3 regions of the Lentzea chajnantorensis genome follow, and region 1 is predicted to be linked to each of the others. Evidence: riboswitches for the same ligand, from Rfam matches in the RefSeq annotation. Region 1 holds a riboswitch; each other region holds the start of a gene.

Region 1 (9,415 bases):
GTGGCAACCCGGCCGAGCACCTGCACGCGGCGCTCGACCTCATGCGCCAGATCGGTGACGTGCGCGGGGAGGCCTCGGTCCTCGGGCTGCTCGGCATCACCGCGCGGGAGGCGAACGACCTCGACGCGGCACAGGGGCACTTCGAACGCGGCCTGGAGCTGATGCGCCAGGTAGGTGCGCCCACCGGTGAGGCGAGCGCGCTGCACCACGTCGGCGTGATGCACGCGCTGCGCGGCGACAACGACCGGGCCATGACGCACATCAGGGCGGCGCTGGCGCTGCTGGAGGAGCACGGTGACCGCAACCGGGCCGCGATGGCGTTGCAGGACATCAGCTTCGTGCACTACAACCTGGGCGACGACGACGAGTGCGTCGCCCACCTGGAGCTGTCGCTCGCGGCGTTCCACGAGGCGGGCGACTGGCGCGGTGAGGCGTTCGCGCGCACCGACTTCGCCCACACCGCGCTGGAGCTCGGCAGGCCGGCCAAGGCGCTGGAGATGGCACGCACGGCGGCGGCGTTGTGCCGCACCGGAACCGGGCTGGCCGACGACGACGCGGTGCTGCGCGGCCTGGTCGACGCCGAGGACGGCTACGGCGAGCTTGGCCTGTCGTTCGCGCTGGCCATCGCGGCCGAGGTCGAGGGACGGCTGCACGACGCCGTCCGGTACGCGCGGTGGTGCGTGGCCGCGATCACGCGGTCCGGCCGCCACTGGGCCGGTGACCGCGTGCTGGGCCAGCTGTGCCGGCTGCACGCGGCGCTCGGCGACCACGGGACCGCCGTCGCCTTCGGGGAACGGGCGGTCCGCGCCGCCGAGGGCCTGAACCAGCCCAGGGCGGTCGCCGTCGCCCGCGCGCTCCTCGCCGCGGCTACAACCACAGCCCCAGCAGCACCAGCGCGGTGACGGCCGCGGCCACGACCGCCACGGCCACCCACTGCTCCACGACGTCCCTCGTCCTGCGCATTCCCGGCTCCCCTCGGTGGTGTGGCCACCGAGGGTGCGCGGCACCGCCCACACCTCGTCCCCACCGCGGTCACACCGGCTCACCCGGCGGAACGGTGGTGACGGGACTGCGTGCGCGCAGTGGTGCGCTGAGTGTGCGCCGTGAACGTCCGGTTGATCTGATCGGGCGACGTCCCACCGCCAAAGTGTGGATCAAGGTCGCACCATCTGGCGCCGTCGGGCACCGGACTGGTTGCGTTCGGGGCATCACGTCCACCGCGCGGAGGTCCCACGCCCATGCAGCCGTTCCAGCTGCCGGAGTTCTACACGCCCCACCCGGCCCGGCTGAACCCGAACCTCGAACGCGCCCGCGTCCACACGCGGGCCTGGGCGCGCGAGATGGACATGGTCGACGCGCCGCAGCACGGCACGGTGATCTGGACCGCCGCTGACCTCGAAGCGCACGACTACGCGCTGCTCTGCGCGTACACGCACCCCGACTGCGACGGGGAGGCGCTCGACCTGATCACCGACTGGTACGTCTGGGTCTTCTACTTCGACGACCACTTCGTCGAGCTGTACAAGCGCACCAGGGACGTCCCGGGCGCGCAGGCCCACCTCGACCGGTTGCCGCTGTTCATGCCGGTCGACGGCCACATCACCGCACACCCGGCGAACCCGGTGGAGAAGGGCCTCGCCGACCTGTGGCGCCGCACGGTCGGCCGGCACTCGCTCGACTGGCGGGAGCGGTTCGCCGCCAACACGAAGCACCTGCTCGACGAGTCGATGTGGGAGCTGCACAACATCAGCGCGGCCCGGCTCGCCAACCCGATCGAGTACGTGGAGATGCGCCGCAAGGTCGGTGGCGCACCGTGGTCGGCGAACCTCGTCGAGCACGCCGTCGGCCTCGAGGTGCCCGCGCGCATCGCGCTGTCCCGGCCGATCGGCGTGCTGCGCGACACCTTCAGCGACGCCGTGCACCTGCGCAACGACCTGTTCTCCTACGAGCGCGAGGTGCTCGACGAGGGCGAGCTGTCCAACGGCGTGCTGGTGTTCGAGAAGTTCCTCGGCCTGTCCACCCAGGCCGCCGCGGACGCCGTCAACGACCTGCTGACCTCGCGCCTGCACCAGTTCGAGCACACCGCGCTCACCGAGGTGCCGATCCTGCTCGACGAGCACGGCATCGACCCCGTCGGCCGCGCGGCCGTCCTGGGTTACGTGAAGGGCCTGCAGGACTGGCAGGCGGGCGGTCACGAGTGGCACCTGCGGTCCTCGCGGTACATGAACTCCGGTCCGCCGCCGCAGCTCGGCGTCCTGGGCTCGTTCGCCAAGACCCTGCCGCAGCGGCTCCGGCAGTTCTCCAGCACGCCCAGGGTCGTCGAGCCGTACGCGCTGCCGGCGTTCGAGGTCCCGTTCACCCTCTCCCTGGCACCGCACCTGGACCAGGCCCGCGACCAGGTGGTCGCGTGGGCGGTCGAGCAGGGCATGACCGGTGAGGGCGTCTGGGACGAGGCCCAGGTCCGCGGGTTCGACTTCCCGCTGTGCTCGGCGGGCATCGACCCGGACGCCACGGCGCAGGAGCTGTACCTGTCCGGCTGCTGGCTCACCTGGGGCACCTACGCCGACGACGCCTACCCGCTGTGGTTCGGCCGGACCCGCGACCTGCTCGGCGTGAAGACGCAGACCACCCGCCTCAAGGCGTGCATGCCGGTCGACCTCGTGCAGACCGTGGTGCCCGCCAACGCGATGGAGCGCTCGCTGGCCGAGCTCTGGCAGCGGACCGCGGCGCCGATGAACCCGGCCTTCCGCGCCACGTTCCGCCAGACCGTCGACGCCATGCTCGACGCGTGGGTGTGGGAGGTGGTCAACATGCACCACAACCGCATCCCGGACCCCGTGGACTACGTGGAGATGCGGCGCAGCACGTTCGGCTCCGAGCTGACGACGTCGCTGTCCCGCTTCTCGCACTCCGCGATCGTTCCCGAGCAGCTGTGGCAGACGCGGGTCGTGCAGACGATGGAGCGGTCGGCCATGGACTACTGCACGATGCTCAACGACGTCTTCTCGTACCGCAAGGAGATCCAGCACGAGGGCGAGGTGCACAACATGGTGCGCGTCGTCGAGAACTTCCTCGGCGTGCCGCAGAGCCGTGCCTTCGAGCTGACCTACGCGCTGATGGACGCCCGGCTCGGCCAGTTCGTGCGGTCCGTCGAGACCGACCTGCCGAAGATGTTCGACGACCTGGCCCTGGACGCCGGTGCGCGAGCCGGCCTGACGCGGTACGCCGACGAGCTGAAGGACTGGATCGCCGGGATCATCCACTGGCACGAGGAGACCAGCCGGTACGACGAGGCCGGCGCGCTGCCGGTGGGCCGGCTCCCGGTCTTCCACCGCGGTCCCACCGGTCTGGGCACCGCGGCCGCCCGGCTCACCTCCCGAACGCCGGGCTGAGCCCCCGGTCAGCCCCGGTCAGCCACTGACAGCCGTTGGTCAGCCCCCGGTCAGCGCACCCCGCCACGGTGTGCGCATCGGCCACTCCACAGGGGGAGCACCATGACGAACGTCCTCATCTCCGGCGCCAGCATCGGCGGTCCGGCGCTGGCCTACTGGTTGCGCCACCACGGCTTCGACGTCACCGTCGTCGAACGCCACCGCGGCCTGCGCCCCGGCGGCCAGGCCGTCGACGTCCGCGGTCCTGCGCTCGACGTGGTGGAGCGGATGGGCCTGGGGGACCGGTTGCGGTCCATGACCACGGGCATGCGCGGCATGAGCGTGGTCGACGAGGAGGGCACCGAGCTCCACCGCTCCACCGAGCACACGCTGACCGGCGGCGACCTCGCCAGCCCCGACGTCGAGGTCATGCGCGACGACCTGGCCCGCCTGCTGTTCGACGCGGTGGAGGGCGTCGAGTACCTCTTCGACGACACCATCACCGCGATCGACGGCACCCGCGTCACGTTCGAGCGGGCCGCCCCGCGGGACTTCGACGTGGTCGTGGGCGCGGACGGGCTGCACTCGAACGTCCGGCGGCTCGTGTTCGGGCCCGAGGCGCAGTTCGTCCGCCACCTGGGCACCAACCTCGCCGTGTTCACCGCGCCGAACTTCCTGGGCCTCGACCACTGGCAGGTGTTCCAGCAGGGCGAGGTCGTCGGCGGCGGGGTCATGAGCGCCCGCGCCAACGCGGAGTGCCGGGTCTACATGGGGTTCTACGGCGAGGTGGACTTCGACCACCGCGACGTCGAGGCCCAGCGGCGGCTGGTGGCGGAGAAGTTCGCCGACGCCGGGTGGGAGTGGCAGACCGCGCTCAAGCACATGTGGGAGGCGCCGGACTTCCACTTCGACGCCATGGCGCAGGTCCGGATGCCGTCCTGGTCGCGCGGCGGCGTCGTGCTGCTCGGCGACGCCGGCTACTGCGGTTCGCCGTTGTCCGGTCAGGGCACGAGCTTGGCGCTCGTCGGTGCGTACGTGCTGGCTGGCGAGCTGAGCGTGAACCGCGAGACCGCGTTCCAGCGCTACGAGGAGCTGCTGCGCCCGTACGTGACGGCCAACCAGGACATGGCGCTGAAGAACCAGGCCAACGGCGGGCAGCCGACCGAGGAGTTCGCCGCGGTCGTGAGCTCCTTCCAGCTCCCCGGCCGCTGATGGCCCGGCTCACAGCCATTTGACTCGGGGTGATCCCTCCCGCACGATCGGGTGGACAACAGCATCCGCACGCCGCGGGGGAAGCCGGTGGAACTCCGGCGCTGACCCGCAACGGTGACAGTCCGAATGCCCGTGGCGCGCGGTGGCTCCATCGACCCGTCGAGGACAGCGGGGCAGGGGGAAGAGCAGTGATCCGGACATCCGCGCTGGCCGCAGTGGTAGCGGCCGCGCTCGTCGTGACACCGGCCGCTCAGGCGGCCGAGCCGCCGTCAGCGGGAACGTGGCTGGCCGGCCAGTTCGTCGGTGGCGACCACCTGGTGAAGGGGCCGGACCTCGTCGACCACGGCCTGACCGCGGACGGCGTCTACGGGCTCGCGGCCGCCGGTGTCGGCCGGTCGACGGCGGTGCGGGCCGCGGCGTGGCTCGCCGAACCCGAGCAGTTCCAGTACTTCGCGGGCGACGGCGAGGCCGAGTCCTACGTCGGTGGCCTGGTGAAGCTCGCGCTGGTCGCGCAGGCGCTGGGCACCGACCCGCACGCGTTCGCCGGTGCCGACCTGCTCGAACGCCTTGCGGCGCTGCGGGAGGAGTCCGGCCGCTACCGCGACCGCACCGACCCCGACTACGACCAGACCAACGCGTTCACGCAGGCGCTGGCGATCATCGTGCTGACCCGCGCCGACCAGCCGGTGGCGCAGCCGGTCGCGTTCCAGGTGTCCACGCAGTGCGCTGACGGCGGGTTCCCGATCTCGTTCGGGCAGCCGGTCTGCAAGTCCGATGTGGACGCGACGGCGATCGTGCTGCAGGCGTTGCAGGCGGCGGGGGAGCCGACGGCGTCCGCGCGGGCGCTGGACTGGCTGGTGGCGCAGCAGAAGGCGGACGGCGGGTTCCCGTCGGCGTTGCAGGGCTCGAACGCCAACAGCACCGGCCTCGCGGTCGGCGCGCTCGTCGAGGGCGGCCGGACGGCGGCCGCGGACCGGGCCGTGGCGTACCTGCGGTCGTTGCAGGTCGGCTGTGCCGGACCGGAGGCCGCTCGCGGCGCGATCGCCTACGACAGCACGGGTTTCGAGGTCTACGGCGCCGTGCGCGCGACCACCCAGGCGATGCTCGGCCTGGCCCGCAAGGGCCTCGCCGACGTGTCGTTCGCCGGTGCCACGCCCGGTGTGCCCGCGGTCGACTGCGCGACCCCGCCGACCACCACGCCCCCGTCGACCACCGCACAGCCGACCGTGCCGCCGACGACGACCGCTCCGGTGACCACCTCGTCGACGGCCACCCCGGTCGCTCCCGCGCCGGCCGGTCCGACGCCCCCGGCCACTCAGCGGCTCGCCGCGACCGGCCCCGAGGAGGCCGTCGCGCTGACCCTGCTCGGTTCCTCCGCGCTGCTCGCCGGCGCCGTGCTCGTCCTCGTGTCCCGTCGTCGGAAGGTTGGTGCGTGATGCGCCGCATCCTCGCTGTCCTCGCCCTGGTCGCGAGCTCGTTCGTCGTCGCACCCGCCTCCGCCGCGGACTGCGCGGGCGTGAAGGTCGTGGTGGACTTCACCGCGCTGGGCGGCGGCGTCCAGACCGGCTGCGCTCCCGGCGACCCGGCCACCGGTCTCGCCGCGCTGACCGGCGCGGGCTTCACGTACTCGTTCGTGCCGCGCCAGGCCGGTTTCGTGTGCCGGATCAACGCGCTGCCGAACCCGTGCACCGCGCCCACGACCAGCGCCTACTGGTCGTACTGGCACGCCTCGCCCGGCGGTTCCTGGGCCTACAGCTCCGCGGGTGCGGGCAGCTACGACCCGGCGCCCGGCAGCGTCGAGGGCTGGGCGTTCGGTGCCGGCACCGCCCCCGGCGCCACCCCGTGACGAGGTTCTTCTGCGTGCTGGCACTGGTGATCGCCGCGGCGGTCCCGGTGCCGGCTCAGGCGGCGGGCTGTGACGGCGTGACCGTCGTCGTCGACTTCCGCGGTCTCGGCGGTGGTGTGCAGCAGGGGTGCGCGGCGGGCAGTCCGGGTTCCGGGGTGGCGGCGCTGGCGGCGGCCGGGTTCAGCTACGCCTACGCGTCACGGCAGCAGGGGTTCGTCTGCCGCATCAACGGCAGGCCGGGCACCGACACCGACAGGTGCGTCACCACCTCGCCCGCCACCGCGTACTGGTCGTACTGGCACGCCTCAGCCGGTGGTTCGTGGTCCTACAGCAACCAGGGCGCGGCGACCTACGTGCCGGCTCGCGGCAGCGTCGAGGGGTGGGCGTTCGGGGCGGGGGAGCAGCCGGGGATCGCCCCGCCGGCCGCACCCGCCCCACAGCCACCGGTCCAGCAGCCGCCCGCTCAGCAACCGCCTGCCCAGCAGCCTCCGGCCCAGCAACCGCCCGCACCGCCGCAGGTCCCCGTGACCCCGCCTGCCGGGCAGCCGTCCACCACTGCACCGCCCCCGTCCTCTGCCGCGACGACTTCGGCGTCGGCTTCGGAGCCGTCTTCGAGCACGTCCGCCGCTGTGACCTCGGCCGCGGTCGAGGAGAAGGCGCAGCAGCAGGACCGGGAGCCGGGTAGTCCGTTGTGGACGGTGCTCGGCGTGCTGGCGATCGGCGCGCTGGTCGTTGCGGGACTGCTCGTGGCCCGTCGCCGGCGCAGCGCGGAAGAGTGAGCGCTCGGCGGGGGTCCGCGGCGTGAGGCTCCACTCCGGCGCGTGGTGGCTGTGGGCCCTGGGCCTGGCCACCGCCGCCAGCCGCACCACGAACCCGTTGCTGCTGGGCCTGGTCCTGGCGGTGGCGGGGGTCGTGGTCGTGACGTGCCGCGCGAACACGCCGTGGGCGGGAACCTATGGCGTGTTCCTCAAGTTCGGGCTGCTGGTCATCGGCCTGCGGGTGCTGCTGCACGTGGTCCTCGGCGGCATCGCGGGCCCGACGACGTTGTTCACCTTGCCGCAGGTCCCGTTGCCGGACTGGGCCCAGGGCATCCGCATCGGCGGACCGGTGACCGCGGAGGGGCTGGTCTTCGCGCTGTACCAGGGGTTGTTGCTCGCCACGATCCTGAGCTGCGTCGGCGCCGCGAACGCCCTCGCCAACCCGAAACGCCTCCTGCGCTCCCTGCCCGCCGCGCTGTACGAGGTGAGCGTGGCCGTGGTGGTGGCGCTGACCGTTGCGCCGCAACTGGTGTCGTCGGCGCGTTCGGTTCGCAAGGCCCGTCAGCTGCGCGGTGACACGGCCCACGGCGTGCACGCGATCCGCACGCTGCTGGTGCCGGTGCTGGAGGACGCGCTGGAACGCTCGCTCGTCCTCGCCGCCTCCATGGACTCGCGCGGCTACGGCCGCACCGCCGGCATCTCGCGCCGCGACCGCGCGGTGACCGGCGCACTGGTCCTGGCGGGCCTCTTCGGCCTCTGCATCGGCACGTACGGCCTGCTCGCCGACGCCTACTCCGGTTGGCCCCTGCTCGCGCTCGGCGTGCTGCTGGCCGTCGCGGGCCTGCTGGTCGGCGCCCGCCGGGTGCCGCGCACCCGCTACCGCCCCGACTGCTGGACCCCGCGCGCGGTCGCCGTGGCGCTGAGCGGCGTGGCGAGCGCCGCGGCACTGGTGCTCTCGACCGACCCGGCGCTGTCGCCGGCGACGGTCCCGCTGCAGGCACCCGAACTACCGCTCGCACCGGCGCTGGCCGTGCTGGTGGCGCTGGCACCGCTGGGGATCGCGAGGGAACGATGATCAGGTTCGAGGACGTCACCATCACCTACACCGGCACCCCGGTGCTCACCGGCCTGTCCGCGGAGATCCCCGAGGGAGAAGCTCTGCCTGGTCGTCGGCCGCACCGGCGCGGGCAAGTCGACGTTCCTGCGCGCGATCAACGGCCTCGTCCCGCACTTCAGCGGCGGCACCCTGGAGGGCCGCGTCCTCGTCGACGGCCGCGACACCGCCCACCACCCACCCCGCGAACTCGCCGACGTGGTCGGCTTCGTCGGCCAGGACCCGCAGGCGGGCTTCGTGGCGGACAACGTCGAGGACGAGCTGGCCTACTCCATGGAGTCCCTCGGCCTGCCCGGCGACGTCATGCGCAAGCGGGTGGAGGAAACCCTGGACCTGCTGGGCATCGCGGACCTGCGCGACCGTCCACTCGCGACCCTGAGCGGCGGCCAGCAACAACGCGTCGCCATCGGCGCCGCCCTCACCGCCCACCCGCGCGTCCTGGTGCTCGACGAACCCACCTCCGCCCTCGACCCCGGCGCCGCCGAGGACGTCCTGGCAGCCGTGCAACGCCTGGTGCACGACCTCGGCATGACCGTCGTGATCGCCGAACACCGCCTCGAACGCGTGGCCCAGTACGCCGACTCCGCGCTGCTCCTGCCGGGCGGCGAGCTGGGGGACGTGGGCGCGACCCTGGCCAAGGCCCCGGTCGCCCCGCCCGTGGTGCGCCTGGCGCAGCTGGCGGGGTGGACGCCGGTGCCGGTCTCGGTCCGGGACGCGCGCCGCATGGCCAAGGACTTCAGGGCCCGGCTCACCGAACCACCTGCTGCAACGGCACCACGCGGTGACACCGCCCTTGCGGTCGACCAGGTCGTCGTCAAGTACGGCGACGTCCACGCCGTGCGCAACGTTTCCCTCCAGGTCGCGCACGGCGAACGCGTGGCGCTGATGGGCCGCAACGGTTCCGGCAAGTCCACCTTCCTGTGGGCCGCCCAGGGCAGCGGCCGCCGCACCTCCGGCACCGTCACCGTCGCCGGCACCGACCCGAAGACCCTCAAGCCCGCCGAGCGCCGCCGCACCGTCGCCCTGGTCCCCCAGCAGCCGAGCGACCTGCTCTACCTGGAGACCGTCGCCGACGAGTGCGCCCAGGCCGACCGCGAGTCCGGCCGCCCCGCGG
Region 2 (9,415 bases), 6.1 Mb from region 1:
CGACGGGGTCGTCCGCGAGCTCACGGCCAAGGACGGCGCCACCAGGGAGGTGTTCCGCACCTCCAACGGCGTTCCCGGTGTCGTCGTGACGGCGGACGCGGCGAAGGTGCGCGAGCTGGCCCAGCGCTCCGACGTCGTCGCGGTCTACCCGGTCGTGCCGAAGAAGCGCGACAACTCGAACGCGGTGCAGCTCACCAGGGTCGTCAACACCTGGCAGCAGTACGGCAAGCTCGGCGACGACGTCCGGGTCGGCATCATCGACACCGGCGTCGACTACACGCACGCCAACTTCGGCGGCCCCGGCACGGTCGAGGCGTTCAAGGCCGTCGACCCGCGCAAGGCCGACCCGAACTTCCCGACCGCGAAGGTCGTCGGCGGCTACGACTTCGTCGGCGAGGACTACGACGGGGAGAGCAAGGACCCGGCGATCAACACGCCGAAGCCCGACCCCAACCCGATCGACTGCAACGGCCACGGCTCGCACGTCGCGGGCACCACGGCCGGCTTCGGTGAGAACGCCGACGGCAGCACGTTCAAGGGCGACTACACCAAGCTGACCGCCGACAGCCTGAACGCGATGAGGATCGGCCCCGGCACCGCGCCGAAGGCCCTGGTCTACGCGCTCAAGGTCTTCGGCTGCGACGGCTCGACCAACGTCACCTCGCAGGCGCTCGACTGGTCGCTCGACCCCGACGGCGACGGCGACTTCTCCGACCACCTCGACGTGGTCAACCTGTCGCTCGGCTCCGACTACGGCGCCCCGGACGACCCCGACAGCCTCTTCGTGAAGAAGCTGTTCAAGGTCGGCGTCATGCCGGTCTTCTCCGCGGGCAACGGCGGTGACCTCTACGACATCGGCGGCTCGCCGGGCAACACGCCCGAGGCGCTGACGGTGGCGTCGGTGCGCGACTCCTACGTGCTGCGCGACGGCGCCGAGGTGCCCGGTCAGGGCCTCAAGGCCGGTCAGTACAGCCAGAACTTCACCGGCTACCCCGGCTACGACAAGACGCTGCCCGCGGTGAAGCTCACGCAGGCGGGCAACCTAGACGGCTGCCAGCCGATCACCGACGCGGTCGCGGGCAAGTTCGTGTGGCTGGAGTGGGACGACAACGACGCGACGCGCCGCTGCGGTTCCGCCGCCCGCGCGAACAACGTGCAGGCCGCCGGTGGTGCCGGTGTGCTGCTGTCGTCCACGCTCAACAACTTCGCGGCCGGCATCGCGGGCAACACCGCCATCCCGATGTTCCAGTTCACCGGTGACGCCACCGCCCAGGTGCGCCCGGCGCTGAACGCGGGCACGCTGACCGTCCGCCTCGCGGGCGAGCTGCGCACCTCGACGCCGACCTACGACCAGTCCATCTCGGACACCCCGAGCTCGTTCACCAGCCGCGGCACCCGCGGTCAGTCGATCAAGCCGGACGTCGCGGCGCCCGGTGACACGATCTCCTCGACCGCCGTGGGCTCCGGCAACGACCGCTCGGTCATCTCCGGCACCTCGATGGCGTCCCCGCACGTCGCGGGCATCGCGGCCCTGGTGCGCCAGACGCACCCGGACTGGACGCTGGAGGAGGTCAAGGCCTCGATCATGAACACCGCCGGTGCGGATGTGAAGGAGAACGGCAAGACCTTCGCGCCCAACCGGGTCGGCACCGGCCGCGTGGACGCCAAGTCCGCGCTGGACAACCAGGTGCTGGCGTTCGTCGAGGACGACCACGGCTACGTGAGCGCCAACTTCGGCACCGTCGAGGTCTCGAAGCCGGTCTCCAGGAGCAAGACCATCAAGATCGTCAACAAGTCCACGAAGCCGGTGGAGTACAGGGTCGGCTACACCGCGGCCACGACGATCCCCGGCGTGAGCTACGTGCTCTCGCAGGACGAGGTCAAGCTGAGCCCGCGCGGCGTCGCCCGCGTCAAGGTGACGCTGAAGATCGACGACCCGAAGGCGCTGCGCAAGACGATCGACCCGACCGTCGCGACGACGCAGCTCGACACGCCGCGCCAGTTCCTCGCGGACGCCTCCGGTCGCGTGACCCTCACGCCGACCGCCGGTGCCGTGGTGCCGCTGCGCGTGTCCGTCTACGCCGCGCCCAAGCCGGTGGCCGACATCAGCACCTTCCCGTCGCTGCGGTTCCGCGGCGGCGACAAGCAGGCCGTGCTCAACCTGAACGGCCGCGGCGTCGACCAGGGCACCGGCTCGCAGGCGTACCGCTCGCTGGTCAGCGTCCTGGAGCTGCAGGCGTCCTCGCCGAAGCTGCGCGACTGCCGCCGCAACGTCACCGAGAACTGCGCGCTCAACGAGACCGCCAAGGGCGGCGACCTGCGCTACGTCGGCGCGGCCTCCACGGCCCCGCTCGCCAAGGCCCAGGGCAGGCCGGAGGAGGCGCTGCTCGCGTTCGGTGTCGCGACGTGGGGCAACTGGTACAACCTCGGCGTCAACACCGTCCCGTTCATCGACATCGACACCACCGGTGACGGGGTCGCGGACTTCGAGACGTTCGCGACGCGCCTGACCGACACCGACCTGCTGGTCGCGACCACCGTCGACCTCAAGACGGGCCTGGAGGTCGACATCCAGGCGGTCAACAACCAGTGGGGCGACGTCGACACGAACACCGCCGACACCAACGTCGCGGTCCTGCCGGTGCTGCTCACCGCACTCGGCATCGACCCGGCGAAGGACACCTCGCGGATCTCGTACACCGCCGGCACCACGGGCTACTACGTGGCGCCGGGCAACGCGAACGGCCTGATCGACGTCATCGACCGCCCGCTGTCCTTCGACCCGCTCAAGCCGGGTCTGTGGGTGCAGGGCGGCGGTGACGCGGCGCTGTCGTACCTCGCGAAGCCGGGCACCGCGCTCGTGGTGAACCGGGACGCGAAGGCCCTGGAGCTCGACAAGTCCGAGGGCCTGCTGGTGCTCAACCACCACAACGCCACCGGCGACCGCGCCTCTGTCGTCACCGTCCGAGGCGCCGTCCGCTCCTAGCCCCTTCTCCTCCGACCTTTTCTGAAGTCCACGCGGGGACCTTTCGTGCTCTCAGAGAGTACGAAAGGTCCCCGCGTGCGTTCCGGGGGAAGCGGGGTTACTGCGTGGAACTGCCGGGCGTCACCCCTTGACGCGACCCCGTTCCTGCGATCGAGTGACACTCGAAAGTGCGGAATGGGCCGTGTGGGTGTCCCGCAGTACGGGAGATAACACCCCGATGGGGTGTCCGGCATGCGGCGAGCGGCCGTGGTGCCGGTAACCTTTCGCGGAGGAAAGTAGTCCCACCAATTGGGGACTGACACCTGGGAGGTGTGTGGATGCGGCTCGCAGTGATCCCAGGAGACGGGATCGGGCCCGAGGTCATCGCTGAGGCCCTGAAGGTCCTCAACGAGGTCGTTCCGGCGGCCGAGATCACTCGCTACGACCTCGGCGCGGCGCGCTGGCACGCCACGGGAGAGTTGTTGCCCGAGTCGGTGCTCGGTGAGCTCCGCCAGCACGACGCGATCCTGCTCGGAGCGGTAGGCGATCCGTCGGTGCCGAGCGGAATCCTGGAGCGCGGCCTGCTGCTGCGCCTCAGGTTCGAGCTCGACCACCACGTGAACCTCCGCCCCGCCCGTCTCTACCCCGGCGTCCGCAGCCCGCTCGCGGACCCGCCGGAGATCGACATGGTGGTGGTCCGCGAGGGCACCGAGGGCCCGTACGCGGGCAACGGTGGCCTGCTGCGCAAGGACACCCCGCACGAGATCGCCACGGAGGTGTCGCTCAACACGTCGTTCGGCGTGGAGCGCGTGGTCAGGGACGCCTTCGCGCGCGCCTCGGCCCGTCCGCGGCGGCACCTGACGCTGGTGCACAAGACGAACGTCCTCACGCACGCCGGCTCGCTGTGGTCGCGCGTGGTCGAGGAGGTCTCGCTGCAGCACCCGGACGTGACGGTGGCATACCAGCACGTGGACGCGGCCACGATCCACCTGGTCACCGACCCCGCCCGGTACGACGTGATCGTGACGGACAACCTGTTCGGCGACATCCTGACCGACCTCGCCGCCGCCGTTACGGGCGGCATCGGCCTGGCCGCGTCGGGCAACATGGACGTGACGCGGCGCAACCCGTCGATGTTCGAGCCGGTCCACGGTTCGGCACCGGACATCGCGGGCCAGGGCATCGCCGACCCGACGGCCGCCGTGCTGTCGGTCGCGCTGCTGCTCGACCACCTCGGCGAGCACGAGGCGTCGCGCCGGATCGAGGCGTCCGTGGCGTTCGACCTGGCGACCCGCGACCACCAGTCGCCGGGCGCGACGTACGCGATCGGCGACCGCCTGGCCGCCCTCGTGTCCTCGAACGTCCGCACGGGCTGACCGTTGTAGTGCACGCGGGGAGCTTTCGTACTCTTGTAGAGCACGAAAGGTCCCCGCGTGACTTTCACAGCTGGGCGGTGGACTCGCGCCAGGCGCGCTCCTTCTGGATCCACTCGTTGTCCTGCGGGAACTCGTCGATCGTCGGCACGCGGCGGATCTCGGTCTTGAACCCGGGCCCGGCCATCGGCATCCGCTTCGCCCACTCGACCGCCTCCTGCAGCGAGGACACGTTGAGCAGGTAGAAGCCGCCGAACAGCTCCTTGGTCTCGCCGTACGGGCCGTCCGTCACGATCGCCGGTTCGGCGGAGAAGTCGACGACGACGCCCTCGGACGGGTCGGCGAGGCCCTCGGCGGCGAGCAGCACCCCGGCCCGGATCAGCTCGTCGTTGAACGCGCCCACGACCTCCAGCATCTTGTCGAAGTCGAGCTCGCCCATGTTCGCGTAGGCCTCGTCGGTGGCGCGCATGATCAGCATGTACTTCACGGTGGTCTCCCTGCGTTGTGCCCTGCTCGCTGACGTCCACAGGTCGAACGGGCACCCCGCCGGATCGACATCACAGCGGAGAAATTTTCGAACTTCCTGTTTGCGCAGGTAGGGTCACCCGAAGTCGTGCGTGGGGGAAGACCGGTCGAAGTCCGGCGCTGACCCGCAACGGTAGGTCCCCGGCCAGGGGACGAGCCCGAATGCCCGCACACGGCAGACATAGGACTCCAACTCCTGCCGTGGACTGCGGGAAGGGCACATGTGATCGGGAAGATCAGCGCGCTCGTCGGCGTGCTCGTCGTCAGCATCGTGGCGGGCGTCGCGCTCGGCCCCGTCTCCGTCCCCTTCGGCGTCACCGCCGACCTGCTGTGGCAGGCGGTCACCGGCGGCACCGTGCCCGCCCACCTCGCCGGGCAGTACCACATCGTCTGGAACATCCGGCTGCCGCGCGTGCTGCTCGCCGCCGTCGTGGGCGCGGGGCTGAGCGCGGTCGGCGTCGCGATCCAGGCGATGGTCCGCAACGCGCTGGCCGACCCGTACGTGCTCGGCATCTCCTCGGGGGCGAGCGTGGGCGCCACGGCCGTCGCGACGATGGGGGTGCTGTCCGGGCTCGGCGTGTACGCGCTGTCGACGGGGGCGTTCCTCACCGGACTCGGTGCCACCGCGCTCGTCTACCTCACCGCGCGGTCGAGCGGGGCGCTCACGCCGTTGCGGCTCGTGCTGACCGGCACCGCGCTCGCCTACGGGTTCTCGGCCGTGGCGATGCTGCTGGTGTTCCAGGCACCGCACGGGGAGGCGGCGCGGGCGGCGATGTTCTGGCTGCTCGGCAGCCTCGGCGGGGCGGACTGGAGGTCGTTGCCGGTCGCCACGGTCGTGACCGCGCTGGGCATCGCCTACCTGATGACCAAGGCGCGGCCGTTGAACGCGCTGGCGATGGGCGACGAGACCGCGACCACGCTCGGGGTGAGGGTCAACCGGTTCCGCACGCACCTCTTCGTCGTCACCGCGGCCATGACCGGGGTGCTGGTGGCGGTCAGCGGGGCCGTCGGGTTCGTCGGGCTGATGCTGCCGCACCTCACCCGCATGGTCGTGGGCGCCGACCACCGCAAGGTGCTGGCCCTCGCACCGCTGGCCGGTGCGAGCTTCCTGGTGTGGGTGGACGTCGCCGCGCGGATGCTCGCCGCACCCGAGGAGCTGCCGCTCGGCGTCATCACGGCAGCGCTGGGCGTGCCGTGCTTCATCTTCCTGATGCGCCGCAGGGCGTACGTCTTCGGAGGCCGCTGATGCGCGTCGAGGTGCACGACGTCACCGTGCGGAACATCATCTCCGGCATCACGCTGCACGCCTGCGACGAGGTGGTCGGCATCGTCGGGCCGAACGGCAGCGGCAAGTCGACGACGTTGCGCTGCGTCTACCGGGCGCTGCGACCGGACGCCGGCGCGGTCCTGCTCGACGGCGAGAACGTCCACAGGCGACAGGGCCTCGCCCGCGACCTCTCCGCGCTGACCCAGGAGTCGCAGGTCGAGTTCGACTTCACCGTCACCGAGGTCGTGGAGATGGGCCGGCTGCCGCACGACCGCGACCCCGTGCGCGACGCCGCTGTCGTCGCAGAGGCTCTGGCCACAGTGGACGTCGGGCACCTCGCCGCCCGCAGCTTCCTCAGCCTTTCCGGCGGTGAGCGCCAGCGGGTGCTGATCGCCCGCGCCATCGCCCAGCAACCCCGCGTGCTCGTGCTCGACGAGCCGACCAACCACCTCGACATCCGCCACCAGCTCGACGTCCTCGCGCTCGCGCGGGGACTCGGCGTCACCGTCCTGACCGTGCTGCACGACCTCAACCTCGCCGCGTCGTACTGCGACCGCCTCTACGTCCTCGACGAGGGCCGGGTGGTCGCCTCCGGCACCCCGGCGGAGGTCCTCGTGCCCGAGCTCGTCGCCAAGGTCTTCCACGTCACCGCACACGTGGTCGCCCACCCCACGACAGGAGTCCCCCAGCTCCTGTTCGACCAGGAGGTCACCCCGTGAGAACCGCACTCGTCACCGCCGCCCTGCTGCTCGTCTCCGGGTGCGGCGCCACGGTCGCGCAGGACACCTCCGCGACCGAACCCGTCACCGTCACCAACTGCGGGCAGCAGGTGACCTACGACAAGATTCCGTCCAAAGTGGTCACCAACGACACCGGCATCACCGAGCTGATGTTCGCGCTGGGCCTCAGGGACCGCATGGCCGGCTACGTCGTCAACGGCATCGACACCGTCGACGTGCGGACCTCGCCGTGGAAGGCCGACTTCGACAGCGCGAAGCACCTGTCCGACAAGATCTCCAAGGAGGTCGTGCAGGGCGCCAACGCCGACCTCGTGTTCGCCGGCTGGAACTACGGCTTCAGCGAGAGCACCGGCTTCACCCCGGACGCGTTGCGGCAGCTCGGGATCGCCACCTACCAGCTCACCGAGGCGTGCCGCAACGGCGTGGGCAAGCAGCGCGGCATCATGCCCGCCCTCGACGCGCTCTACACGGACCTGCGCAACCTCGGGAAGATCTTCCGGGTCGAGGCCAGGGCCGAGGAGCTGGTCAAGGGCTACCAGCAGCAGATCGAGAACGCCGGCAGGCTGATGGCCGGCAAGCCGCGGCCCAAGGTGTTCCTCTACGACAGCGGCCAGGACCAGCCGTTCACCTCCGGCAGGAACGCGGCCCCGCAGGACGTCATCTCCAAGGCCGGCGGCGACAACGTCTTCGGCGACCTCAACGACAGCTGGACCACGGTCAACTGGGAGGCCGTCGTGCAGCGCGACCCCGACGTCGTGCTCATCGTGGACTACGCCGACGGCGAGGCGAACACCCCGCAGGAGAAGCAGCGGTTCCTGGAGGGCTACGCACCGCTGCAGAACTCGCCGGCTGTGCGGAACAAGCGGTTCTACGCGCTGCCGTACGCCGCACTGGTCGAGTCGCCGCGCAACCCGGCCTCCATCGAGGCCTTCGCGCGGTACCTGTCCCAGGCGTGAACCCGTGACCAGATAGTGGGAGATTTCCTCCCGTCACTTGGTACGTCGTGCTGAGCTGTGGCAGCATCCCGGTCATGGCTCAGCACACCGCCATCATTATCGACGAGCGCGTCGGGTAGTCGCCGCCCCTGGCACCCGACGCGCAGACCTCTCGCATCCGCGGGGGGTCTTTTTGTTTGTCCTGGACAGGAGATGACCCGCGATGGCCGGCCCCGCCGACGAGTTCCACGTCTACGACACGACGTTGCGCGACGGCGCACAACGCGAGGGAATTTCGTACTCCGTCACGGACAAGCTCGCGGTCGCGCGGCTGCTGGACGGGCTCGGCGTCGGGTTCATCGAGGGCGGCTGGCCCGGCGCTCTGCCCAAGGACACGGAGTTCTTCGCCCGCGCGGCGGCGGGGGACCTGGAGCTCAAGCACGCCGAGCTGGTCGCGTTCGGCGCCACCCGCAAGGCCGGTGTGCGTGTGGAGGAAGACCCGCAGGTCAAGGCGTTGCTCGACTCCCAGGCACCGGTCGTCACGCTCGTGGCGAAGTCGGACCTGCGGCACATCGAGCGCGCGCTGCGCACCGACGCCGAGGAGAACCTGCGGATGGTGCGCGACACCGTCCGGTTCCTCAAGGACAACGGCCGGCGCGTCTTCCTCGACGCCGAGCACTTCTTCGACGGCTACGCCTTCTCCCCGGACACCGCGCTGCGCGTGCTGGAGTCCGCTGTGGAGGGTGGCGCCGACGTCGTCGTGCTGTGCGACACGAACGGCGGCCAGCTGCCGCTCGGCCTCGCCGAGACGGTCGCCGACGTCATCGCGAAGACCGGCTTCCGGGTGGGGATCCACTGCCAGGACGACACGTCCTGCGCCGTGGCGAACACCCTCGCCGCCGTCCAGGCAGGCGCGACGCACGTCCAGTGCACCGCCAACGGTTATGGCGAGCGAGCAGGCAACGCGGACCTGTTCGCCGTCGTGGGAAACCTCGTGACCAAGCTCGGCCTGGAGGTGCTCCCGACCGGGGCGCTGGCCGAGCTCACCCGTGTCTCCCATGCGTTGGCCGAGATCGCGAACATCGCACCCGACACCCACCAGGCCTACGTCGGGTCGTCAGCATTCGCCCACAAGGCGGGTCTGCACGCGAGCGCGATCAAGGTGGACCCGGAGCTGTACAACCACATCGATCCGGACACCGTCGGCAACGACATGCGGGTGCTGGTCACCGAGATGGCCGGTCGGGCGAGCCTCGAACTCAAGGGACGTGAGTTCGGGCTCGACCTGGCCGGCCGGGGGACCGAGGTCGGGACCGCGCTGAAGCGCGTGAAGGACCTGGAGGCGAAGGGCTGGTCGTTCGAGGCCGCCGACGCCTCCCTGGAGCTGCTGCTGCGCGGCGAGCTGTCCGAACTGGACACCCCGCCGTTCACCCTGGAGTCCTACCGGGTCGTGCTCGACCACCGCTCGGACGGCGAGATCGTGTCCGAGGCCACGGTCAAGGTGCACGTGGCGGGGGAGCGGGTCATCGCGACCGCCGAGGGCAACGGACCCGTGCACGCACTGGACGCGGCCCTGCGCAAGGCGTTGCTGCCGCACCTGTCCTGGTTGG
Region 3 (9,415 bases), 1.6 Mb from region 1:
TCGATACCCAGCGTGCGGATCTGCGTCTCGCTGGTGAGGGCCGGCACGAGCGCGACCAGGACGAGTGCGGCCGTCTTTCCCGGGTGGCACAGACCAAAAGGCGCTCGGACGTCGTCCTGATACACCGCGCCGTTGCACCGGGCGAAGTAGCTGCCAGCGGCTTTACGCCGTTCGTGCGTGCCGCGGGAACGGGGACGGGGCGTAGCGTCGGCGGGACTGTGAAGAGGTTCGCGAACCGGCGGGAGGCGGGCCGCGCCCTGGCCGCGCAGCTTGCGGAGCACACCTGGCACGACCCGCTCGTGCTGGGGCTGCCGCGCGGCGGTGTGCCGGTGGCGGCGGAGGTCGCGGAGGTCCTCGGGGCTGAGCTGGACGTCGTGGTGGCGCGCAAGATCGGCGCGCCGGGGCACCCCGAGTACGGGGTCGGCGCGGTCGCGGTGGACAGCGCGCCGATCTACGACGCCGCGGTGCTCAGAGTGCTCGGGCTCACCGAGGAGCAGCTGGCCGCGGGCTGCGACCGCGAACGGGCCGAGGCCGCGCGCAGGACCGCGCTGTACCGGCGGGATCGGCCGCCGCTCGTGGTCGAGGAGCGGGACGTGGTCGTGGTCGACGACGGGCTGGCCACCGGTGTCACCGCGCGGGCCGCCCTGCACTGGCTGGAGCGACGAGGGCCGAACCGCCTGGTGCTGGCCGTGCCGGTCGCCGCGAGGCAGTCGGTGCGCACGTTCAGCACGCCCGTGGTGGCGGTGCTCCTGCCGCGGCACCTCGGTGCGGTGAGCCGGTGGTACGACCGCTTCGAGCAGACCTCAGACGCCGAGGTCCTCGAAGTGCTGGACCACCGGGAACGGTGAGTAGAACCGGTGCAGCAGCTCCGACCACCGGGCGTAGGACGGGCCCTGGCGGAACCCGACCGTGTGCGCCTCGACCGACTCCCACTGCACCAGCAGCAGGTACCGGTTCGGGTCCTCCAGGCACCGCGACAGCCGCAGGCCGAGGAAGCCCGGCGAGGCGGAGATCAGCTCCCGCGCCTCGCCGAAGGCCTCCTCGAACTCCGCCGCACGTCCGGGCAGGACGTCCAGCACGGCGTGCTCCAGGATCACAGGCGGCAGAACCGGATGTCCGAGGCCAGGATCGCCTTGGCGCCGATCGCGGCCAGCTCGTCCATGACCCGGTTCGCGTCGCGGCGGCGGACCATCGCCCGCACCGCGACCCAGTTCTCGTCGGCCAGCGGCGCGACCGTCGGCGACTCCAGGCCCGGCGTGAGGCTGATCGCCTCGTCCAGCAGCGTGCGCGGGCAGTCGTAGTCCAGCATCAGGTACTGCTGGGCGAACACGACGCCCTGCAGGCGGGCCTGCAGCTGCTTCTTGGCCGGCGAGAGCTCCGAGCCCGCGCGGTGCACGAGGACCGCCTCCGACTCGCAGATCGGCTCGCCGAACGCCACCAGGTCGTGCTGGCGCAGCGTGCGGCCGGAGCCCACGACGTCGGCGATCAGGTCGGCCACGCCGAGCTGGATGGAGATCTCGACCGCGCCGTCGAGGCGGATCACCGTGGCGTTGATGCCGCGGCGTTTGAGGTCGCGGCCGACCAGCTTCGGGTAGGCGGTGGCGAGCCGCTTGCCCTCCAGGTCCTCGACCGTCCAGTCGGTGCCCCGCGGGCCCGCGTAGCGGAAGGTGGACCCACCGAAGCCCAGTGCCAGCAGCTCCTCGACGGAGGAGCCGTTGTCATCGGCGCCCGAGTCGGCGGCCAGGTCGCGGCCGGTGATGCCCAGGTCGAGGTCACCGGACGCCACGTAGATCGCGATGTCCTTGGGGCGCAAGAAGAAGAACTCGACCTCGTTGTTCGGGTCGAGCACGGTCAGGTCGCGCGGCTCGTGCCGCTGCCGGTAACCGGCCTCGGTCAGCATCGCGGAGGCGCGTTCGGCGAGCGCGCCCTTGTTCGGGACTGCTACGCGCAGCATCGGTCAGCTCTCCGTCAGAGGTACTTGTAGACGTCGTCGAGGGTCAGGCCGCGGCCCAGCATGATCACCTGGAGGCGGTACAGCAGCTGCGAGATCTCTTCCGCGAGCTTCTCGTCGGACTCGTACTCGGCGGCGATCCAGACCTCGCCCGCTTCCTCCAGGACCTTCTTGCCCTGCGCATGGACGCCGGCCTCAAGCGCAGCCACGGTGCCGGAACCCTCCGGCTTGGTGCGGGCTCGTTCGGTCAGTTCGGCGAACAGCGAGTCGAAGGTCTTCACGGGGGCACATCCTCCCACCTCCGGACGGGTGGTCCACACCGCGGTCACCTCTGTTCCAGCCCGTGGACGTGATCTGTCCTGCATGGACACCCAGTAGCGTGAATCTGTGTCGGAGTTCGCCGAAGTCCTCGCAGCGCTGCGCCAGGTGCGCGGCATCAACCCGTTCTTCGCGCTGGACGTGGGCCGTCCGGACGACTCGTGGCTGCCGGGGACGGCACTGCTCGAAGGCCCCGCCCTCAGGGAGACCATCGACGCGATCGCGGCCCGCTACAACGCCGCCGAGCCCCGCGTCGCCGCCAGCCTGTTCTTCCTCAGCTACACCGCGCGGCTGCTCAGCCCGCTCACCGCGACGGACCTGCCGATCGACGTGCGCCCGGAGAACCTGTGGTGGCAGCACCACCGCCGCAACGGCCTGAGCGTCCGCATCGACACCCCGCGGCTCGGCCCGCGCCCGGCGGAGGCGCTCGCACCGGTCGTGGAGGCGGTCCACGCGGTCGTGCCCGTGGCACGCGGTCTGCTGTGGGGCAACGCGATGTCGAACATCGCGGGCGCGCTGAAAATGGTGGTGCGAGCGGGTGCGCTGAGTGCGGAGGAAGCGGAGGAACGCGGCAACCGGCTCATGGCAGCGCCACCGTTCGAAGGTGCCGGGGAATTCGTCACCCTGCCCGGCGAGGTCGCGTTCCTGCGCCGGTCGTGCTGCCTTTACTACCGCGTTGCCGCAGGTGGGAAGTGCGGGGACTGCCCTCTTGTGAAGTGATGAAGACGACAACTCTTATGGCCGGTTGTGCGTGAACCGCCGTTCACCTTACGGTGCACGCGCCGCAGTGACGGGAAGCCGGTGGAAATCCGGCGCGGTCCTCGCCACTGTGACCGGGAAGCGATCCCCGCCGAGCACGTCACTGGTCCCGCGAGGGGCTGGGAAGACGCGGGGGCAGCGTTGATCCGGGAGTCAGGAGACCGGCTGCGGCGCCGTAAGGAGTTTCACCTTCCACGAGGTATGGAGGAGCCCGTCATGACGAGCCCTGCAGCAAGCCTGTCCGCCGTCCGCGTGCCCAAGTGGGCCTTCGCCGTCTCAATGCTCGGCCTGATCGTCACCTACCTGGTCCTGCAGGAGAACGGCCTCGCTCTCGGTGCGAGCTCGGAGCTGCTGCACGAGTTCTTCCACGACGGCCGCCACGCCCTCGGCGTTCCCTGCCACTGATCCGCTGATCACGCAGATGACGACCACGTACAGGTCGATCGCACTGCGCGGACTCGCGGCCGGCGCCATCGCCGGTACCGCCTCCGCGCTCGTGCAGCTCCTGGTCACCGAGATCCCCATCCGCGCCGCACTGGCCGTCGAGGAGGCCCGCACCCCCGCCGGTGACGGCCACTCCCACTCGCACGGCGAGGAGGGGCTGGTCAGCCGCGGCGTCCAGATCGCGGGCGGCATGCTCGGCGTGGTGATCGTCGGCATCGCCGTCGGCCTGGTGTTCGCCACGGCCTACGCGCTGTCGAAGCGCTGGTTCGCCGACCGCACGCCGTTCACCCGCAGCACCGCGTTCGGAGTCGCCGTGTTCGGTGCGGTGGCGCTGCTGCCGTGGCTGAAGTACCCGGCGAACCCGCCCGCGGTGGGCGACCCGGACACGGTGAACTACCGCACCGCGCTGTACCTGGGCGTGGTGGTGGCCGGTCTGGCGATCGTCTGGGGAGCGAGCTGGCTCGCCTCGGCACTGGCCGCGCAGCCGCACCCGGTCCGCGTGACCGCGGTGCTGCTCGCGGTCGTGGCGGCGGTGGCGGTGGTGCTGGTGGCGTTCCCCGCGCCGCCGGACACGATCCCGGCGGACATGCCGGTGGCCGTGCTGTGGCAGTTCCGCCTCAGCTCACTCGCCCAGCTGGCCACGCTCCACGTCGGTCTCGGCGTGGTGTTCGGCCTGCTGGTCGATCCGGCGACACGCCGGGCGAAGGCACCCGTCGCGGTTTCCTGATGGTCCGGGGCGGTCGTCGCGGCGACCGCCCCGGGTCTACAGGGCCTGGTGGTAGCGCAGCTCGTAGCGGTGCGAACTCTTGATCAGCACAGACGCCTCCACCGGGCGATCGTGGTCGCTGTAGACGACCCGCAGCTGCCGGATGACCGGCGTCCCGCCGGGCAGGTCGAGCGCCTCGGCTTCCGCAACGGTCGGTGGGCGCGCTGAGATCCGGTCGACGAACGACCGCTGGACGAAGCCGAGGTCAGCGAGCGCCCGAGGTGCACCGCCGCGGATCTTCGCAGGTCTCGCCAGGGCGGTGTCACCGGCGATGTCCACCGGGTAGTACGACGCTGACAGCTCCACCGGCTGGTCCTGGTGGCTGAGGATCCGGGTGCGGACGACCGCCGGCACTCCGGGGCCGAGGCCCAAGCCCTCGGCCACGTCGGCCGGAGGGACGACCGTGTCGACGGCGAGCAGCTCGTAGCGGAACCGGCCTGCCCCGGGCTCGATGTAGGCAGCGGCGTCGACCACCAGCGGTTCCCGGTCGCGGACGTACACGCCCTTGCCGGCGCGGCTGTCGAGAAGACCCTCGTCCTTCAACGCCTTCAGCGCGTGCTGGATGGTCGCGTTGGCCGCACCGTGCTGTGCGACGAGCTGTGCGGTCGACGGCAGCTGCGCACCCGGCGGCAGCTCTCCGCGCATGATGAGGTCGCGCAGCTCCGCCGCGATCTGCTCGTGCCGGGGCCGGACGTCACGTGCGCGGGGCAATGCCTGCTCCTCGGAACTTCGTCTGGACGGTCATGGCGTCAGCTCATAACGCAGCCGCCGCCCATCGGACACCATCGTCATCACGGTGGCCTCGACAGGCCGATCCTCCTCGGTCAGCAGCGAACGCGCGAGCAGCAGAACGCAAGACTGGCCCTCGAGTCGCAACGCGGTCCGCTCGTCCACTGTGGCCAGACGAGCGCTGACGTCCTCGCGCACCCGCTTCGGGGGATGACCGAGCCCGGCGAGGAAGGCCACCGCGCCACCGGGGATCTTGCGCGGCTCGGCGAGGCGGGTGCCGCGAGCGATGACCACGGGGTAGTGCGAGTCGACGAGTTCGACCGGCTGGCCGTCGAACAACATCAGGCGCCGCCTGACCACCACCGGATCACCTCGTTCCAGGTCGAGCATGGCGGCGACCGCGGCGGTGGCGGGCACTTCCTCGACGCCCAGCAGCTTTTGGGTCCCCTCACCGCCGTGCACCTGCGCCTCGGCAGCCCAAGCGTCACCGGGTTGACCGCTCACGTACGGCATCGAGACGCTCGTCCACGAGCGCACGGTCGTCATCACTCACGCTCCTCGGCTGGGTCCTGCGCGTACCGCTGTCATAGACCCTAGTCATAGGATCAGCTAGGTACATTTCGGATATTGCAGTAAGGTTGCCCGGATGATCAACGCCCCTTACATCACCGCTTGGAGCGCAGAGCAGGATCTGCCCTACGAGTTGGTGGTGCGTCCAGGCCACGGCATCGGCTACGCGGACGAAGTCCTGACTGATCGGGACACCCGCGGTGTGTTGTGGCTCCGCGGCCCGATTCGGCACGAGGTGGGACGCCCTGAGTTCGGCCGGGTGCACCCGCTCAGGCAGCGACGAGCCATGCGGCGGTTGCTGTGCCAGGTCTGCGCGGGACCAGCGGACCGCACGGACGACGGCGTGCTGTGGCTGTTGCGCGACTACCGCAACGACTGGCCGCACTGGCCGGAGGGCATGGGGTGCAACGAGCCGCCCGTGTGCCGATCGTGCGTCACGCTCTCCCTGCGGCTTTGCCCGGCACTGCGACGCGGCGCTGTCGCAGTCCGATCAACCGAGTTCCCCGTCGTCGGGGTGAGAGGTGTGCTGCACCGGCCCGGCGCGCGTGGTCCTGCGGTGGCGCAGGATGCAACTCGGTACTTCGACGACCCGGACATCCCCTGGATGGTGGCCTCCGCCCTGGTGCGTCAGCTCAGCAACTGCGTTCTGGTGCCGTTCGACGATCTTGGCCTGATCACCTGACCTGCAGCGCCTTCAGCACTTCGAGGTCGACGCCGACGAGGGAGTCGCGGAACACCCGCCGCTCCCCCGCCGGCACCTCGACGTCACACGGCACGACCAGCACGGTGCACCCGGCCGCCACCGCAGAGGCGACACCGGTCGGCGAGTCCTCGACCGCCACGCACCCGGCCGCGTCCACGCCGAGCAACCGCGCCGCCTTCAGGTACGGCTCCGGCAGCGGCTTGTTCAGCCCGTCCACCTCGTCGCCGCACACCGTCACGTCGAACAGGTCACGGCCGATGGTGTCGAGCGCGACCTCGGTCAGCGACCGTTCGGTGGAGGTCACCAGCGCCATCGGCACGCCGGACGACCGCACCGCGCGCAGCGCCTCGGCAGCGCCCGGACGCCACGGCAGACCGGTGCGGAAGACCTCCTCGGTGCGGCGGGAGATCCACGCGGCGCCGTCGGCCATGTCGGCGTCGGTCGGTTCGATGCCGACGTCGGCGAACAGCAGGCGCATCGTCGTGGGGACGTTGCTGCCGACCATGCGTTCGCGGGTCTCCAGCGACAGGATCCCGCCGAGCTTCTCGGCGTACTCGTAGAGCGGGATGTCCCACAGCTTCTCGGAGTCCAGCAGCGTGCCGTCCATGTCCCACAGGACAGCTTGCGGGTCAGACATTGAAGTACTTCGCCTCCGGGTGGTGCGCCACGAAGGCGTCGGTGGACTGTTCCGGGTGGAGCTGGAGTTCCTCGGACAGCGTGACGCCGATGCGGGCCGGGTCGAGCAGGTCGACGACGCGCCGGCGGTCTTCCATCTCGGGGCAGGCGCCGTAGCCGAACGAGTACCGCGCGCCGCGGTAGCCGAGCTTGAAGTACTCCTCGACGGCGGCGGGATCTTCCTGGGCCACTGACCCGCCCGCCGGCCACACGAGCTCCTCGCGCACGCGCTTGTGCCAGTACTCGGCCAGCGCTTCGGTGAGCTGGACCCCCAGTCCGTGGACCTCCAGGTACTCACGATACGCGTTCTTGCCGAACAGCTCGTTGGCGTAGTCGGCGATCGGCTGGCCCATCGTCACGAGGTGGAACGCGATGACGTCGACCTCACCCGACGAGCGGGCGCGCCAGAAGTCGGCCAGGCAGAGGCGCCGATCCCTCTTCTGGCGCGGAAAGCGGAACCGGAAGCGCTCCGGCGCGTCCGGGGAGGGCTCGGTCAGGATGACCAGGTCGTTGCCCTCGGACACGCACGGGAAGTAGCCGTAGACGACCGCGGCGTGGGCAAGAACACCTTCTGTCGCAAGGCGTTCCATCCAGTACCGCAGCCGTGGCCTGCCCTCGGTCTCGACGAGCTCCTCGTAGGTCGGGCCGCCGCCGCGCGTGCCCTTGAGGCCCCACTGGCCCATGAACGTCGCGCGCTCGTCCAGCAGCGCGCTGTAGTCCGCGACGGGAATGCCCTTCACCACGCGGCTGCCCCAGAACGGCGGCACCGGCACCGGGTTGTCGGTGGCCACGTCGGAACGACCGGTTCCCGCTTCTTCCTCTCCTGGCGCGGCTTTGCGGGCCGCGGCGATGCGCAGCGCACGTTCGCGGCGGGCCTTGCGCTCGGCGGCCTTCGCCTGGGCCTCCGGGTCGACCAGAGGGGTCTCTCCGCGTTTCGCCGCCATGATCGCGTCCATCAGGCGCAGGCCCTCGAACGCGTCGCGGGCGTAGCGGACGTCGCCCAGGTACATCTCGGTCAGGTCGTTCTCGACGTAGGCGCGGGTCAGCGCGGCGCCGCCGAGCAGCACCGGCCAGCGGGCCGCGACGCCCCTGGAGTTCATCTCCTCCAGGTTCTCCTTCATGACCACGGTCGACTTGACCAGCAGGCCGGACATGCCGATCGCGTCCGCGCGGTGCTGCTGCGCGGCCTCCAGGATGGCGTTGATCGGCTGCTTGATGCCGATGTTCACGACCTCGTAGCCGTTGTTGGACAGGATGATGTCGACGAGGTTCTTGCCGATGTCGTGCACGTCGCCCTTGACCGTGGCGAGCACGATGCGGCCCTTGCCGCCGTCGTCGGACCGTTCCATGTGCGGTTCGAGGTGCGCGACGGCGGTCTTCATGACCTCGGCGGACTGCAGCACGAACGGCAGCTGCATCTGGCCGGAGCCGAACAGCTCGCCGACGGTTTTCATGCCCGCCAGCAGCGTGTCGTTGATGATCTGCAACGCCGGGCGTTCGTCCAGTGCGAGGTCCAGGTCCGCTTCCAGGCCGTTGCGCTCGCCGTCGACGATCCGGCGCTCCAGCCGTTCGAACAACGGCAGCGCGGCCAGCTCCTCGGCGCGCGACGCGGAGTTCGACTTGGTGGTGACGCCCTCGAACAGCTCCATCAGCTTCTGCAGCGGGTCGTAGCCCTCGCGGCGGCGGTCGTGGACCAGGTCCAGCGCCACCGCGCGCTGCTCGTCGGGGATGCGCGCCATCGGCACGATCTTCGACGCGTGCACGATCGCCGTGTCGAGGCCCGCCTGCACGCACTCGTGCAGGAACACCGAGTTCAGCACCTGGCGCGCGGCCGGGTTGAGTCCGAAGGAGACGTTCGACAGGCCCAGCGTCGTCTGCACGTCCGGGTAGCGGCGCTTGAGCTCGCGGATCGCCTCGATCGTCTCGACCGCGTCGCGGCGGACCTCCTCCTGGCCGGTGGAGATCGGGAACGTCAGGCAGTCGACGATGATGTCGGAGCGGCGCAGGCCCCAGTTCGTCGTCAGGTCCTCGATCAACCGGGTGGCGACGCGGACCTTCCAGTCCCTGGTGCGCGCCTGGCCCTCCTCGTCGATGCACAGCGCCACGACCGCGGCACCGTGCTCGGACACCAGCCGCATGATCTTCTGGAACCGCGAGTCGGGCCCGTCGCCGTCCTCGTAGTTCACCGAGTTCACCGCGCACCGGCCGCCCAGGCACTCCAGGCCCGCTCGCAGCACGTCCGGCTCGGTGGAGTCGAGCACGACCGGCAACGTCGACGCGGTGGCCAGGCGGGACGCGAGCGCCCGCATGTCCGCCTCGCCGTCGCGGCCGACGTAGTCGACGCACAGGTCGACGAGGTGCGCGCCCTCGCGGGTCTGATCCCGCGCGATCTCGATGCAGTCGTCCCACTTCTGGGCGAGCATCGCCTCCCGGAACGCCTTGGAGCCGTTGGCGTTCGTGCGCTCGCCGATCATCAGCACCGAGGCGTCCTGCTTGAACG

The links. A riboswitch is a leader RNA that binds a small molecule or an ion and turns the genes downstream of it on or off. The one in region 1 is predicted to bind cobalamin.
Region 2: linked by a shared signal. The riboswitch ahead of ACVDFE_RS12890 (FecCD family ABC transporter permease) and the one ahead of ACVDFE_RS40785 (LPXTG cell wall anchor domain-containing protein) in region 1 are both predicted to bind cobalamin.
Region 3: linked by a shared signal. The riboswitch ahead of ACVDFE_RS33260 (CbtB domain-containing protein) and the one ahead of ACVDFE_RS40785 (LPXTG cell wall anchor domain-containing protein) in region 1 are both predicted to bind cobalamin.

The regions. Positions count from the first base shown of each region.
Region 1 covers NZ_JBSDZT010000002.1:8,509,537-8,518,951, reverse strand. The annotation lists gene ACVDFE_RS40800 (BTAD domain-containing putative transcriptional regulator) at 1-902, shown strand, start outside; gene ACVDFE_RS40795 (terpene synthase family protein) at 1,239-3,392, shown strand; gene ACVDFE_RS40790 (FAD-dependent monooxygenase) at 3,495-4,583, shown strand; adenosylcobalamin-variant (AdoCbl-variant) riboswitch at 4,652-4,723, shown strand; gene ACVDFE_RS40785 (LPXTG cell wall anchor domain-containing protein) at 4,772-6,019, shown strand; gene ACVDFE_RS40780 (hypothetical protein) at 6,016-6,429, shown strand; gene ACVDFE_RS40775 (hypothetical protein) at 6,444-7,208, shown strand; gene ACVDFE_RS40770 (CbiQ family ECF transporter T component) at 7,231-8,262, shown strand; partial or broken gene ACVDFE_RS40765 (ABC transporter ATP-binding protein) at 8,259-9,415, shown strand, end outside.
Region 2 covers NZ_JBSDZT010000002.1:2,451,411-2,460,825, forward strand. The annotation lists gene ACVDFE_RS12875 (S8 family serine peptidase) at 1-2,986, shown strand, start outside; gene ACVDFE_RS12880 (3-isopropylmalate dehydrogenase) at 3,304-4,341, shown strand; gene ACVDFE_RS12885 (YciI family protein) at 4,406-4,825, opposite strand; cobalamin riboswitch at 4,909-5,051, shown strand; gene ACVDFE_RS12890 (FecCD family ABC transporter permease) at 5,087-6,109, shown strand; gene ACVDFE_RS12895 (ABC transporter ATP-binding protein) at 6,109-6,849, shown strand; gene ACVDFE_RS12900 (ABC transporter substrate-binding protein) at 6,846-7,826, shown strand; gene cimA (citramalate synthase) at 8,029-9,415, shown strand, end outside.
Region 3 covers NZ_JBSDZT010000002.1:6,939,579-6,948,993, forward strand. The annotation lists gene ACVDFE_RS33235 (phosphoribosyltransferase) at 219-848, shown strand; gene ACVDFE_RS33240 (antibiotic biosynthesis monooxygenase family protein) at 804-1,097, opposite strand; gene hisG (ATP phosphoribosyltransferase) at 1,094-1,954, opposite strand; gene ACVDFE_RS33250 (phosphoribosyl-ATP diphosphatase) at 1,969-2,232, opposite strand; gene ACVDFE_RS33255 ((2Fe-2S)-binding protein) at 2,339-2,989, shown strand; cobalamin riboswitch at 3,038-3,212, shown strand; gene ACVDFE_RS33260 (CbtB domain-containing protein) at 3,245-3,433, shown strand; gene ACVDFE_RS33265 (CbtA family protein) at 3,450-4,199, shown strand; gene ACVDFE_RS33270 (GntR family transcriptional regulator) at 4,236-4,949, opposite strand; gene ACVDFE_RS33275 (GntR family transcriptional regulator) at 4,980-5,513, opposite strand; gene ACVDFE_RS33280 (hypothetical protein) at 5,614-6,219, shown strand; gene ACVDFE_RS33285 (HAD family hydrolase) at 6,212-6,877, opposite strand; gene metH (methionine synthase) at 6,870-9,415, opposite strand, start outside.